One region of the Lysinibacillus sp. NPDC095746 genome, then DNA from elsewhere that is predicted to be linked to it. Evidence: riboswitches for the same ligand, from Rfam matches in the RefSeq annotation. Region 1 holds a riboswitch; the other holds the start of a gene.

Evidence for each region. A riboswitch is a leader RNA that binds a small molecule or an ion and turns the genes downstream of it on or off. The one in region 1 is predicted to bind thiamine pyrophosphate.
Region 2: another riboswitch for thiamine pyrophosphate. It lies ahead of ACIQ7N_RS18955 (ABC transporter substrate-binding protein); the one in region 1 lies ahead of tenI (thiazole tautomerase TenI).

Annotation. Positions count from the first base shown of each region.
Region 1 covers NZ_JBIWGL010000016.1:9,940-17,901, reverse strand. The annotation lists gene ACIQ7N_RS13050 (DNA topoisomerase III) at 1-323, shown strand, start outside; gene ACIQ7N_RS13045 (hypothetical protein) at 561-731, shown strand; gene ACIQ7N_RS13040 (GNAT family N-acetyltransferase) at 1,118-1,669, opposite strand; gene ACIQ7N_RS13035 (TetR/AcrR family transcriptional regulator) at 1,675-2,307, opposite strand; TPP riboswitch at 3,289-3,396, shown strand; gene tenI (thiazole tautomerase TenI) at 3,396-4,115, shown strand; gene thiO (glycine oxidase ThiO) at 4,116-5,246, shown strand; gene thiS (sulfur carrier protein ThiS) at 5,258-5,461, shown strand; gene ACIQ7N_RS13015 (thiazole synthase) at 5,464-6,231, shown strand; gene ACIQ7N_RS13010 (thiazole biosynthesis adenylyltransferase ThiF) at 6,228-7,247, shown strand; gene ACIQ7N_RS13005 (YfbM family protein) at 7,510-7,962, opposite strand, start outside.
Region 2 covers NZ_JBIWGL010000030.1:2,902-10,863, reverse strand. The annotation lists gene ACIQ7N_RS18975 (HesB/YadR/YfhF family protein) at 1-52, opposite strand, end outside; gene plsY (glycerol-3-phosphate 1-O-acyltransferase PlsY) at 72-674, opposite strand; gene parE (DNA topoisomerase IV subunit B) at 1,340-3,316, shown strand; gene parC (DNA topoisomerase IV subunit A) at 3,313-5,745, shown strand; TPP riboswitch at 6,032-6,143, shown strand; gene ACIQ7N_RS18955 (ABC transporter substrate-binding protein) at 6,294-7,289, shown strand; gene ACIQ7N_RS18950 (thiamine-binding protein) at 7,291-7,581, shown strand; gene ACIQ7N_RS18945 (ABC transporter permease) at 7,581-7,962, shown strand, end outside.

The DNA.
Region 1 (7,962 bases):
TCGATAAAATCACTGCAAATAATCCGTATACTAAAAAATATAATAAAAGAAAAACAGTTGTTGGGAAATGTATTCTTTGCGAAGGATCAATCATAGATCATGGCACTTTTTACGGTTGTTCAAATTATAAAACAGCAAATTGTAAATTCTCGGTTTCAAAGAAACTTTTAAGAAAAACTATTTCACAATCGAATATGAAAAAACTCTTGGCAGCTGGTGAAACAGACTTGATAAAAGGATTTAAAAAGGGCGAAAAAACTTTTAATGCCCACCTTATTTGGGATAAAAAAGAGCGTAAGATTAATTTTAAATTTCCACAATAACTTATTGAAAATCGTTTGTATAAATTAAAAATAAAGATTAGTCTATGCCTTGATAGGCAAAAAGAAAGAGCATGTTTTAAAAAAGGAATAATCAAAACATGCTTTTTCTATATTTTATTGTCATTCTATAAAAAGTTTGATCATTTCTATGATCGCGAACGAAAGAACCCGCCGAAGTGACGGAAGAATCGGTCAGAGCGACGGATGGAACTATCGAAACGACGGAAAGAATCGCGAATGACTGAAGAACCCGCCGAAGTGACGGAAGAATGGCCAGAGCGACGGATGGAACGGACGAAACGACGGAAAGAATCGCGAACGACGGAAGAACGCGCTGAAGTGACGGAAGAATCGGCAGAGCGACGGATGAAACCATTGAAACGACGGAAAGAATATTTCCCCCATTAAAGCCGCCCTTCAATGAGAAACATGCCAAGGACAATCCCTCAGCCAATTTTCAGTGCTTCTTTGGAAAAACCTCCACTAATCGGGAACCATTTTAGAGATTCAGGCGTAAATCGAGCAATTGGAATTGCTGTGAATGATGAAATACAGTAGCTGAATTAAAACAATGTATTGCATTGGCTCTCACTTACCATACTCGAAAGCATCTACCAATGCTCGGGATATAAAGAATAAACATTCAAACATTTTTCGGTGAAATATAGTAATGTCTATATTTTTTAGCAAAGCCTCACTCACTACTTATCATAATGTTTTTATAGCAACTTTAGACCTTTTGTTGTTTCAACGTTACTCCATTCCTGTTCCTCTATTTTACGGTGGAATAATTTTCACACATTCTTCACTTGTTTCTCAAAGTATTCATTTTGCAAAATACCCATATGAACGATGTCATACCATGTACCATCTCTAAATAGACTTTGTCTACTGCTTCCTTCCTGAATAAACCCTATCTTGTTGTACAAACTAATAGCTTTATCATTAAATGAAAATACTTTTAGGTAAACTCGATGGAGATTCATTTCGTAAAAAGCATAATCCAGTAGTAATTTCAATCCCTCTGAACCATATCCTTTTCCCCAATATTCCTTTTCACCGATGTCAATAATACATTCAGCATTTCTATTTTTATAATCAATGTTGATTAATGAAACAATACCAATTGGTGATTCCTTTCCTTTTTCAACCATAATATAGCTTTTCCCTGCATGAGTGCCCAAAATAACATGATCTACAAAATCTTTCGTTTCTTCCATCGGATAAACATCTAAAGATGGGTTCGTGGAATGCATAACTTCCACATCATTTCTCCATTTGTGATATAGTTCTGTATCTTCCTTGGTCATTTTTCTTAGTTTCACCCTAGATGATTCAAATAACATAATATTCACTCCTCGTATGTTTCGGATTTTGGATTGATTAATTTTTCTAAAGAGAACAGTAAGACGGATAATTGATCCTTTACTTTTGTTTGTTCATGTCCCAGTTGAAATGTGTCCAACATTAAACCGTTAATAAATGATAGGATATACCTCGCAATTGAATCAGTAGATTGTTGAGGTCTAAATTCTCCTTTTCGCATTCCTTCTTTCAATACTTCTTCTATTGCTTCAGTAGTTCGATTATAGCGTTCAGAAATGTAAGGGAAATTATCTTTATTATTTACGTATTTATATGATAAAAAGAATTCCGCCTTTGCAAAGAGCAATGTTTGGTCAATTGCCTCAATATAAATTTGCTGTTCTTCAATCCAGTTTTTTAATTGTGGCCAAAGTAGGCCTTCATTAGATGGCACAAAATATTGAATGTCTTTCTGGTCATCATATTTTAAAACTTCGATAAAAACATGATTAATATTATCGAAATAACTATACAATGCACCTCTGGATATTCCAGCTTCGTCCATAATATCTTGCATAGTAGTGCGTACAAAACCTTTCTCGATAAACACCTTCTTAGCCGCTTCTATCAGTTCTTTCTCTCGTTCTTTTTTATATTCTTCACTAACTTTTGGAGCCATAAGCCACCTCCTTAATGAGTGACAAAACGCACATAAAAAACTATACACCGTTGTCGTTTATATTTTAGATTATACCGACACTAGTGTATAGTTTCAACCTTTTATATTCATAACATGGGCGATGTCTTAAAAAAATTCATATTCTACTATATAAGAATGTGATGAGTCAGCATTTAAGAAAGCAATCCGACTAAGTATTTCACAAGCAGAAGAAAAGAAAATAGAACTTGGTATTCAACAATTAGCAGCTTGTATAATCGAAATGTATAAGAAAACTAAAGATTATCCGATATCATTTAAGCCTTATCTTTAAAAGAGCGGATAGGATAGACTGACACTCTTAATATTTAGAGAAATACCCCGTAGATGTTAGATATAATAACTACTACGGGGTGTTTTTTACGAGTTCTATACTACTTTCAATCAATTTCATGGCACCATGACTTTTTCCATCTGAATGAAAATGAATTCGAAATATTAATATTTGAGACTGCTAGAAATCTATATAGTTGCCAAGTATTCGTTATATCTTTTATTAATTCTCTCCGTAACAGATAAACCAATTTCAGCTAATTTTGCCGGTATAGTTTCAAAGCATTTTAAACAATCCTGTTTTTTATTTTGCTCAATTAAAAATTCTAACAGTAGAAACATATACTGTTCATTGAATTCATCTAGCTCTAGCAACTTTTGTAAGCAATTATATTTCAAAAGAGAATTAACAAAATTTGTACTTACAACATACTCTTCAAGCGCACAATACTCTTTGCTTTAAGCGGAGTCTTATTTGAATAGCCCATGAATATTCTTCCCCCATAGCAATTTAGTTATTGCTGAATTGACGTCTCATATTGATTCTCCCGTTCTGTAAATTCATTTTTCCCCCAGCCAAATAAATGGCACCCCTAGTAATCTATTCATAATGATTGACATCTTCATGAATAGTGCTAATATTGGAAATAAATTAAATAAAATAAATAACTTATCCGCTAGGGGTGCCTTTGTAAAGGCTGAGATTGAAGTGTGACTTCGGGACTCTATGAACCTGACCTGGTTAATGCCAGCGTAGGGAAGTGGTATATGGAAATTTGTCCTTTTCATCTCCAGCCACTTTCTTTACCGAAAAGAAAGTGGCTTTTTTGCATCCTACATTTGGAAGGCGGGTAAGTCTTAAAGAGGTGACCCCCATTACTCTATTATCAAAAGCGATTCATGTCATTTCTAATGGAAAAATGCCAATGGAACAACTAAGTGAAATTTTAGCAGACATCCATCCATATGCCGACGCTATCCATTTGCGTGAAAAACAAATGAAGGCAAAAGAATTATATGAAGCAGTCAACCTGCTTTCCCGAGTTGGCGTTCCGTTATCCAAAATAATCATTAATGACCGGGTAGACGTTGCCGTTATTACAGGTGTGGAAGGAGTCCAACTAGCCTATCATAGTTTGAATGCATCTATGATTAAAGCCAACTTTCCTCAATTGACGGTTGGCTGTTCCATTCACTCGGTCGAAGAAGGAAAAAAGGTTCAACGCTTGGGAGCCGACTATGTGATATATGGTCATATTTTTTCTACCCAATCAAAGCCAGGATTGGAACCAAGGGGTTTAGAGGAATTAAAAAAGCTTACTGGTTCACTAGATATTCCTGTTATTGCAATCGGCGGTATTGCTCCTGAAAATACTAAACAGGTAATAAACAGCGGAGCCGACGGTATTGCTGTGATGTCAGGCGTTTTAAACGCCGATGATCCTCTATCTGCAATAAAAAGCTATCAAAAAGAAGTTAAAATGGAGATGTGTTGAGTGAAAAATACATTTGATGTTGCCATTATCGGGGGAGGAATTAATGGCTCTTCCATTGCCTATCAACTTTCTAAACTAGGAAAAAAAGTCGTCATTCTTGAAAAAGGAACTTTGGCCAATGAAGCCTCCAGTGCAGCAGCAGGTATGCTGGCAGCACAGGCGGAAATGGAACACGACGGTCCATTTTTCCAGTTGGCATTAAAAAGCCAGGCGATGTTCCCCTCCATCACTAACGAATTACTGACATATACGGGGATCGATATCGAATTTGTGAATAAAGGCATGTTAAAAATTGCAGAAACGGAAGAATTAGCTACAGCGTTAAAAAGTCAGGTATTGTTCCAGCAGAACTGGGATTCCGGCATCCAATGGCTCGATGCAACACAAGTAAGAGAAATGGAACCTGCATTAGCACCAACTGTTGCCGGTGCTATGTTCCTTCCAAATGACGGCCATGTGCAGCCTGCAAAATTATCACTTGCCTTCGCAAAAGCTGCAGAGCATTTTGGTACAGAAATCCGCGAAAATACAGAGGTCCTTTCTTTTATCTATGAAAACGGCGTTGTCAAAGGAGTATACACATCAGCGGGAGCCTTCTATTGTGAACAGGTTGTTGTCGCTACCGGCGCCTGGGCTGCCGATTTAATGAAAAATACGGGAATCAACTTGACCGTTTATCCTGTGAAAGGAGAATGTTTTTCTGTAAAGCCGAATAAGCCGATCGTTCACAGGTCGATTTTTTCAGATAAACGCTGTTATTTTGTTCCTAAGCGAAATGGCGAAATTTACATTGGGGCCACAGTCGTGGAAAATACGTTTGATAAACAAGTAACAGCTGGAGGAATTGCTACCTTGATTGAGCAAGCCGTGAAGCTGATTCCCCAGCTGAAAGATGCCCCTTGGGAACGGGTGTGGGCAGGAATTAGGCCGCAGACAGCTGATGGGATTCCCTATATTGGCGAGCATCCTACTATTAGGGGGCTATTTGTAGCTGCCGGACACTATCGAAACGGAATTCTATTAAGCCCGCTTACTGGCAAACTCACAGCCCAGTTGCTTACAGGTCAAGTGGAAGATGAACAGTTTCTTTCTGCGTTTCGCATTGATCGATCTCAAATATCAGTTAGTTAGGAGGACAAATCTTGGAAGTAATACTAAATGGAGAAAATTTGAAGTTGTCAGAGGAAATTGTGTACGTTTCGGACCTGCTCGAATATTACAAACTGCTAGATAAAGTAGTTGTAATTGAGGTAAATGGAGAGATCCTGAACAAAGTTGATCATCAGGAAACCCTGCTCTCTGACCGAGACCGCATTGAAATTGTACATTTTGTTGGAGGCGGATAATTATGTTAAAAATAGGTCCTTATTCATTTCAATCCCGTTTGCTGCTTGGAACAGGAAAATACCCTAATTTTGATATCCAAAAGCAGGCTGTTGCTGAATCGGATTCAGAAGTCCTGACATTTGCCGTTCGGAGAATGAATATCTTTGAAGCGAACCAGCCAAATTTTTTACAAAAGCTTGATATTAAAAAATATACTTTATTGCCAAATACAGCAGGAGCCAAAAACGCAGTCGAGACCGTCCGCATTGCAAAGCTAGCGAAAGCATCCGGCCTTTGCGATATGGTTAAAGTAGAGGTCATTGGATGTGACAAAACATTACTTCCTGACCCTATTGAAACGTTAAAAGCAACAGAAGAATTAATAAAGGAAGGGTTTATTGTGCTTCCGTACACATCAGATGATGTTGTTTTAGCCAGAAAGCTGCAGGAATTAGGCTGCCATGCCATAATGCCAGGAGCCTCACCAATCGGTTCCGGACGGGGAATCATTAACCCGCTTAACTTGAGTTTTATAATTGAACAAGCAACGGTGCCCGTTATTGTCGATGCTGGTATCGGCTCTCCTGCTGATGCAGCAATGGCAATGGAACTGGGTGCTGATGGAATTTTATTAAACACAGCTGTATCTGCAGCAAAAGACCCTGTCAAGATGGCAAAAGCTATGAAACTTGCTATTGAGGCCGGACGCCTTTGCTTTGAAGCTGGTAGAATTCCGAAGAAACGATATGCCACAGCGAGCAGTCCTTTGGAAGGGATGAGTATTGGATGAATGATCGCTATTCACGACAGCAATTATTTGCACCAATCGGAGAATCCGGACAGCAAAAAATTTCAGCTAAACATGCATTGATTGTTGGAGCTGGGGCGCTGGGAACAACAAATGCCGAAGCACTAGTCCGCGCGGGAATAGGTAAACTGACGATTGTGGACCGAGATTATGTGGAATGGTCAAACCTGCAGCGTCAACAGCTATACGCTGAAGATGATGCAAAAAACAGGATGCCTAAAGCGATCGCAGCAAAAAAACGCCTGGAGGCCATCAATTCAACTGTAACAGTCGAAGCAATAGTAGCGGATGCGTCAGTGTTTGAGCTAGAAGAATGGGCAAAACAGGCCGATCTCATGATTGATGCGACCGATAACTTTGAAACAAGAATGATGATGAATGATGTCTCGCAAAAATACTCAGTACCCTGGATCTATGGCGCTTGTGTGGGGAGCTATGGTATTACATATACGATCATTCCTGAAAAAAACCCTTGTTTTTCATGTTTATTGGAAACAGTTCCTATCGGAGGTTTAACGTGCGATACCGCGGGAATCATCGGTCCTGCCGTGCAAATGGTTACTGCCCATCAGATAAGTGAAGCTTTAAAAATATTAGTGGATGATACAGCAGTATTACGGAATAAATTACTATCTTTTGATCTTTGGAAAAACCAACATAGTGCAATAAAAGTGGATAAGATGAAAAAAGATGATTGCCCATCATGCGGGAACAATCGGACATATCCCTACCTATCCTTTGAAAATCAAACAAAAACAGCTGTACTATGCGGAAGAGATTCTGTTCAAATCCGGCCTTCCGCGAAAGAAGAACAGGATTTAGCCAAACTGGAAAAAGTTTTTTTGCAGCAAGGCGGAAATGTTCAGCGCAACCCTTATCTGTTATCTTATAGTGTCGATAATCATCGTTTGGTTATTTTTAAAGACGGGCGAGTTTTAGTCCACGGAACAAAAGATATTGCAGAAGCGAAAACACTGTATCATCGCTATTTAGGATAAAAATTTGAATGAGGCTGGACAAAAAGTTTTTAGCTGTTGAAAAACCCGAACTCATGACGAAATGCATTTAATGTTTCCTAATAGTTCGGATTTTCTTTTTATATTGCTTTTGAAATTTGCCTTCATAAGCACCGCATTGCAACTCCATTTTTCCCCCAACTAGTCCCGCTTTGGTAGGATATATAATAAACCCCTTCGTATCTCCAACTGTACCCTATCGAGTAGATCTCTCGATAGGGTACGGTTTAAGATTGATGCAGTTTTAATAAATGCTGATTAATATGTCATGCCCCCGGGCAAGGCTTTGTTCATAAAAATGGATTAACTGATCGAGTTCCGCTATAAGTTCTGCGAAAAGCTCCACGGCTTCATCGTCCGCCCAAATATCCGGATAAATCTGTTTGGCTCTAAAAATTGCTGGCTTGAATTGTTGCTGCAAGACAGTCCTATCCATAGAATGAAGAGCTTCTAAAATCCGGGGAAGCTCTTCTGAACCAATGACGCTGACAAATTCTTCAGTATCCAGCACGTGAACGCCGACAATGGCCTCGCTTAATGGGTGGTTCTCGATTGGCTGTGAGGCAGAGATCCCTGTTAACAAACAATGCAATCCGTCCCATAATTTATCCATTTCATTAACGGGACAGCTATGATTTTCCATAAGCTCCTCAAGTCGCTTGACGATATGGAAATTATTTAACTCGGCAATTTCATC
Region 2 (7,962 bases), on a different contig from region 1:
CCATCTCTTGTTTGAACCATTGTAGGGCTTCATCTGTTAGTACAATATTCATTAGAATGCTCCTCTCTATGTTACAACCATTTCACCTTTGGTTCAGTACCATTTTTAATGCGTGCAATATTTGCTCGGTGACGGTAAATGATAAAGGTAAATAAACAAGCTATTAAAATACCTAACGCAAAGTCGCCTGTAACAAAATAATAACCGATTGAATAAATAAGTGCTACTAAAGCGGCAATCATGGAAGTTAAACTTACAATCTTTGTAATTTTTAATGTTACAATAAAAACAATAAATAATAAGACAAAAAGAGGCCATGAATATCCTAAGAGAACGCCAGCTGATGTTGCTACCGCTTTCCCTCCGCGGAAACCTGCAAAGATTGGGAACATATGACCAATAACGGCTACTAGTCCAAGTATTAGCGAATGGATAGTGACATCAGAGAATAGCGGAAGAGCTACAAGTAATACGGCTGTTGTACCTTTTAAGACATCCATAATCGTTACGATGATTCCTGCTTTTTTTCCTAAAATACGAAAAGTATTTGTCGCACCTAAATTACCACTTCCATGTTGACGAATATCAGTTTTATAAAAAATTTTGCCTATCCATAACCCAGAGGGGATCGAGCCGATTAAATAAGCACATAAAATAATAAGTCCATTTAGCATATTTGGACTCCTTTCATTCATTGATTAACACTTGGTACTAATAATATGTAATAAATATTCTACACTTTTTCTCTATAATCTACAATGACATGAAGGAGATTTCTTCGTGTATCTTGAATTCATTACAAAAGATAACTATTTTACAAGGATTTTTATATGTATATGACTTTAGGTTAGTCTTTTAGACATGATTCATATAGGCAGCATGAAAGCCCTTTCTAAAAATATAGGTAAAAAGGCAATTTTGTCAATCACCCATTCCTTTGGTAGAATAGAAGTCTATCTTTAATTTCTAGAGTAAACTAGTACGAATTTCTTTAGACAGAAGAAACCCATTTATTACTGTACCTGTATATTTTTCAGAGAAAAGTCAAATGCTTTTGAATGAAAGTTCAAAGCCCTCAGCGATTCGTAGCGTTTTGAAAAAAGTAATGATCAGTGCAACTAAAACTTACTGCCCTGCGTCAAAGGAAGAGAAGAGTTCTTAATACATATTGGAGCAATTATTGCAAATTTTTCTTCCGGTAAAACAGATCAAAACGATGAAGCTGTGAGGATTTTTAAAAATTTTTTGGGCCTGTCACTAGATATTGTTAGGAAATGCTATTATTATTAGGAAGAGAATATAAATAGAACATGCGTTTGTTTTTTGGAGGGGAAATTTTTTGGCGAATAAACAGTCACCAAGCGTCTATAATGATGACGCCATTCAAGTATTAGAAGGATTAGAAGCGGTACGAAAACGACCCGGCATGTATATCGGTTCTACGGATGGCCGTGGACTTCATCACCTAGTATATGAAATCGTCGATAATGCGGTGGATGAAGCTCTGGCTGGCTTTGGTTCTCATATCATTGTCACTATTCATAAAGATCAAAGTATCAGCGTTCGAGACTTCGGCCGGGGAATGCCAACAGGTATGCATAAGATGGGGAAACCGACTCCTGAGATTATCTTCACTGTCTTACATGCCGGTGGTAAATTCGGACAAGGCGGCTATAAAACAAGTGGTGGCTTACATGGCGTAGGTTCGTCTGTTGTTAATGCTTTATCCACTTTTTTAGAAGTTACGATTCACCGCGATGGTAAAAAATATCGTCAACGTTTTGAAAACGGTGGCCATCCTGTGACGACATTAGAAGAAATTGGACAAACAAAGCAGACTGGAACGCTTGTTCATTTTTTACCAGATGACACGATTTTTTCTGTAACAAAATACAATTATGATACGCTTGCAGAACGTTTACGTGAGTCAGCGTTTTTATTAAAAGGCTTAAAAATTGAGTTAATCGATGAACGCGAGGAAGGCAAAGGTGATGTTTTCTTTTATGAGAACGGCATTGAAGCTTTCGTTGCGTATTTGAATGAGGAGAAAGACGTCCTTCATCCTGTTAAGTATGTGGAAGGGATCCAAGACGAAATTGAAGTTGAATTCGCCTTTCAATACAACGATGGATACTCCGAAACAATCCTTTCATTTGTTAACAATGTGCGTACACGAGATGGTGGAACACATGAAACAGGTGCCAAGGCAGCATTAACACGTGTTTTTAATGAATATGCACGAAAAATTGGCCTGTTAAAAGATAAAGATAAAAATCTTGAAGGGACAGACATCCGAGAAGGCTTAGCAGCGATTGTTTCTGTTCGTATACCAGAGCATTTACTACAATTTGAGGGTCAGACGAAGGGCAAGCTTGGTACGAGTGAGGCACGCTCGGCAGTAGATAGTGTTGTTTCGGAGCAAATTTTATATGTGCTTGAGGAAAACGCAGAATTGTCTGCATCTCTTGTTCGTAAAGCTATTCGTGCGCAGCAAGTACGTGAAGCGGCTCGTAAAGCACGTGAAGATGCACGAAACGGCAAGAAGAGCAAAAAAGCCAGTACTATTCTTTCTGGAAAATTAACGCCTGCACAATCTCGAAATGCAGCGAAAAACGAGCTGTATTTAGTCGAAGGTGACTCTGCAGGTGGCTCTGCAAAACAAGGGCGAGATCGTACGTTCCAAGCGATTTTACCTTTGCGTGGTAAAGTTATTAATACAGAAAAAGCCAAGCTGCAGGATATTATGAAAAATGAAGAGATTTCAACGATTATCCATGCAATAGGTGCTGGTGTTGGAACAGATTTCTCTGTCGAGGATTCAGCGTATGACAAAGTCGTTATTATGACCGATGCTGATACGGACGGAGCGCATATTCAAGTGCTGCTGTTAACGTTCTTCTATCGTTATATGCGACCATTGATTGAAGCTGGAAAGGTATTTATCGCATTACCACCACTTTATAAAATATCAAGAGGCACTGGTAAAAAAGAAGTGACTGAATATGCTTGGACTGAAAATGACTTACAAGCGGCCATTAAAAAAGTTGGAAAGGGTTACATATTACAACGTTATAAAGGGCTTGGTGAGATGAATGCTGACCAGCTGTGGGATACGACAATGAACCCTGAAACACGTACATTAATACGTGTGACGATCGAGGATGGTGCACGTGCTGAAAGACGTGTGACCACTTTAATGGGCGATAAAGTAGAGCCGCGCCGTAAATGGATCGAAGCTAATGTAGACTTCGGTATGGAGGATGATTCAAATATTTTAGACAATGAATTCATCCAACAAGAGGAGGACCAAGCATGAGTAGTACGGAAAAATTTCAAGATTTACCTTTAGAAGAAGTTATGGGTGACCGTTTTGGTCGCTATAGTAAATATATTATTCAAGACCGCGCGTTGCCTGATGCACGTGACGGTCTTAAGCCTGTACAGCGACGTATTTTATATGCGATGTTTACAGAGGGTAATACGAACGATAAACCATTCCGTAAATCAGCAAAAACTGTCGGTAATGTTATCGGTAACTATCATCCACATGGTGATAGTTCAGTATATGAAGCAATGGTGCGTATGAGTCAGGATTGGAAAGCGCGTCATATGCTCATTGAAATGCATGGGAATAACGGTTCTGTTGATGGTGACCCGCCGGCAGCGATGCGTTATACCGAGGCAAGACTTTCTGCTATTGCAGCGGAGATGCTACGCGATATAGGCAAGAAAACAGTTGAATTTGTACCGAACTTCGATGATCAGGATATGGAGCCAACTGTTTTACCAGCTCGTTTCCCGAATTTACTAGTCAACGGCTCAACTGGTATTTCGGCTGGTTATGCAACAGATATCCCTCCTCACGCACTTGATGAGGTGCTAGACGGTGTTCTTATGCGTTTAGATAACCCAAATACGACTGTCGATGATTTAATGACCGTTATTAAAGGGCCTGATTTCCCAACAGGTGGGATCATTCAAGGTGTCGATGGTATTAAAAAAGCATACGAAACAGGACGCGGTAAAATCATTGTGCGTGCGCAAGCAGTCGTTGAGCCAATTAAAGGCGGCAAAGAGCAAATTGTTATTACGGAATTACCGTACGATGTTAATAAAGCAAATCTTGTGAAGAAAATCGATGAGCAACGTGTGGATAAACGACTTGAAGGAATTGCGGAAATTCGTGATGAATCGGATCGTACAGGCCTACGTGTTGTCATTGAACTGAAAAAAGATGTTCCTGGACAAGGAATTTTAAACTATTTGTTCAAAACAACTGATTTACAAGTAGCTTATAATTTTAATATGATTGCTATTCATAATCGTCGTCCGACAATGATGACATTACCATTGTTACTGGATTCTTATATTGCCCATCAAAAGGAAGTCGTGACGAATCGCTCCATTTATGATTTGCAAAAGGCAAAAGATCGTTCACATATTGTTGATGGCTTGATCAAGGCACTGTCCATTTTAGATGAAGTCATTGCAACCATTCGTTCTTCAAATGATAAACGAGATGCGAAAACGAATTTACAGGAGAAGTTTGACTTTACAGAAGTGCAATCGGAGGCAATCGTTAGCCTGCAATTATACCGTTTAACAAATACGGATATTACGGAATTGCGTGCTGAACAGGAAGAATTAAATAAATTGATTGCTAAGCTTGAAGGTATTCTTAATAGTGAAGCAAAGCTTGTACGTGTTATTAAACAGGAACTACTTGACATTAAAAAACGCTTTGCAGAGCCTCGTCGTTCAAAAATTGAACAAGAAATTGAAGAAATCAAAATTACGTTAGATGTCCTTGTCCCAAGTGAAGAGGTTGTAGTGACGGTCACAAAGGATGGCTATATTAAGCGTACATCTACACGTTCACATGCAGCTTCGAATGGTCAGGATTTTGCGATGAAGGATTCCGATTATTTATTATATGAAGCAAATTTAAATACACAGCATCATCTACTGTTATTCACAAATCGAGGCAATTATATTTATCAGCCTGTCCATGAACTACCTGATATTCGCTGGAAGGATCTTGGTCAGCATATTTCAAGTATTGTACCGACAGGGGAAGATGAATCTATTATTGCTGTATACGGTTTTGAAACATTCGAACAAGTAAATACGTATATTTTAACAGCTACGAAAGATGGACAAATTAAACGCTCACCTTTAGCTGATTATGCTGTTACACGTTATTCAAAGCCGATCAAAACGATGAATGTTAAGTCAGGCGATGAAATGATTTTTGCAGACATTGTGACAGACGAAGTAGAATTAATGTTAACGACAGATACTGCCTATGCTATTCGTTTCCCAATAGAGGAATTGCCAGTAACGGGTGTTAAAACAGGCGGTGTGAAAGGGATTACGCTGAAAGACGGCGAAGCATTAGTTGGCATCAATGTTTTACCGCCAAATGCCACGGCATATGTTGCGATTGTGACACATCGCGGTGCGGTGAAAAAAATGAATGTTGCTGAGGTAGAGATGACGAGTCGTGCAAAACGCGGCTTAAAAGTGTTAACAGAATTAAAAGCGAACCCACATCGTATCGTGGCTGTAGTAAAGGTTACAGATGAGGAACAACTAACAATCGAGACGGAAAAAGGCATGCAAGAGATTCTTGACGTACATGCATTAACTCGAGCAGATCGCCACTCCAACGGTTCCTTTAAAGTAGATATTGCTACTGACGGTGCCATTTCTCATGTCTTTACGGTCAAAAAAGAAGAGAAATAACATTAGTTTTCTAGCCCATGCTCTTTGAGAGCTGGGCTTTTTATAATTATCGTACTTAAAATTTAATTTGTGTTTTCAACTGATAAATTAGGGCAATCGCTGATAAACTCCCAACAATCGCTGATAAAGAAAAATTCATTAATGGGCTGGTAGTTGCCAAATATATGTCAGAAGATAGAGCTATTGAAAGACGATGCTGTTAAATTATTTTTACAGCACGATCGGTAAACAGAGCCTTGTCATTTCCGGATAGATATGGGTATAATAATCACGAAAAGTTCATATGGAAAGAATGTAGGGGGGCTGGTGTTGCCAGCTGAGATTGTGTCCGATATAGACACTGACCCTTTGAACCTGATTTGGCTCGTACCAGCGTAGGGAACATCTATTCAAAAAGAAATTTTTGATATTGATTGTAAAACGTCTGGGAGGAATCCTAGGCGTTTTTTGTTTTCAGACTTTTGTTGTATACACAGACCGTGAACGCTTTCTTCTGGTAAAGGCATTCATTCATGAACATTTCACACTACTTACTTGGAGGATTAAGCATGAAAAAATGGTTATTGGTCCTAATGGCTGCACTTTTCACATTAGTGGGCTGTAGCGAAAAAGAGGCTAAAAAGGATGCTAAAGGATTAACAAAAGTATCGGTTGTCCTAGATTGGACACCGAACACAAATCATACTGGTTTATATGTAGCGGAAAAACTTGGCTTCTTTAAGGAACAGGGTTTAGATGTAGATATAATATTACCGGGCGAAGCGGGAGCAGATCAGCTTGTGGCGTCTGGCAAGGCTCAGTTTGGCGTAAGTTATCAGGAAGGGATTACACAGGCACGTGTGCAAGATGTACCGCTAGTATCAATCGCGGCGATTATTCAACATAATACTTCTGGCTTCGCATCCATTGCATCAAAAGGCATTACGTCACCGAAGGATTTTGAAGGTAAAACTTACGGTGGCTGGGGGGCACCACTTGAAAAGGCAGTACTGCAATCACTAATGCAAACAAAAAATGCAGATATCAATAAATTAGATATTATCAATGCAGGCGATATAGATTTCTTCACAATGATGAAAAAAGATATTGATTTTGCGTGGATTTATTATGCATGGACAGGTATTGAAGCAGAACTGCGTGGCGAAAAACTCAACATGCTATATTTAACAGATTATAGTGATCAGTTAGATTACTACACACCTGTACTTGCTACAAATGAAAAAATGATTAAGGATGATCCTGAGACGGTAAAAGCATTTGTCGCTGCTGCAGCAAAAGGCTATGACTATGCGATCAATCATCCAAATGAAGCAGCAGATATTTTACTAGAAGCGGTACCTGATTTAGATAAGAACCTTGTGCATAAAAGTCAGGAATGGTTAGCAGATAAGTATCAAGACGACGCAGCACAATGGGGCGAGCAAAAGCTAGCTGTTTGGGAAAATTACGCGAAATGGATGGCGGACAATAAAGTTTTAGAGGGCGAATTTAACGCAAAACAAGCATTTACAAACGACTTTTTACCGAAAAAGGAGACAAAGTAATATGGCAAACTCATTAATAAGTGTACAAATTATCCCGAAAACTGAAAAATATGAGGATGTGATCCCGTTTGTCGATGCAGCGATTGCGGTTATCGACGCATCAGGGGTAAAATATGAAGTTCATCCATTAGAAACGACCATGGAAGGTGAGCTAACGACTTTACTACAAATCATTGAAAAAATGAATGACAAGATGATTGAGCTTGGCGCTATTAATGTCATTACGCAAGTGAAAATTTTATATCAGCCATCCGGTATTACAATGAATACACTAACGGAGAAATACAAGTAATGAGGCAGGCTTTCAAACAAGGAAGGACGATAATTTTTATCGCCTTCCTCTTATTCATATGGGAACTTATTGTCCGTTTTGCAGACGTGCCACATTGGCTATTGCCCACACCAAGTGCCATTTTGAAAGAAGGCTTTCAATCGTATGAGACGTTTGTACCACATGCTATAGCGACTGTTCAATTAGCACTTCTAGGCCTTGCCATTGGAATAGTGTGTGGGCTAACGGTTGCTGTGCTATTACATCGTTTTACGCTTGTGCGGGAGCTATTTTATCCTATTCTTATTATGTCACAAAATGTCCCAGTGCTCGTTCTAGCACCACTCTTAATCATTTGGTTTGGCTTTGGTTTATTGCCAAAGCTTATTATTATTTGTCTGG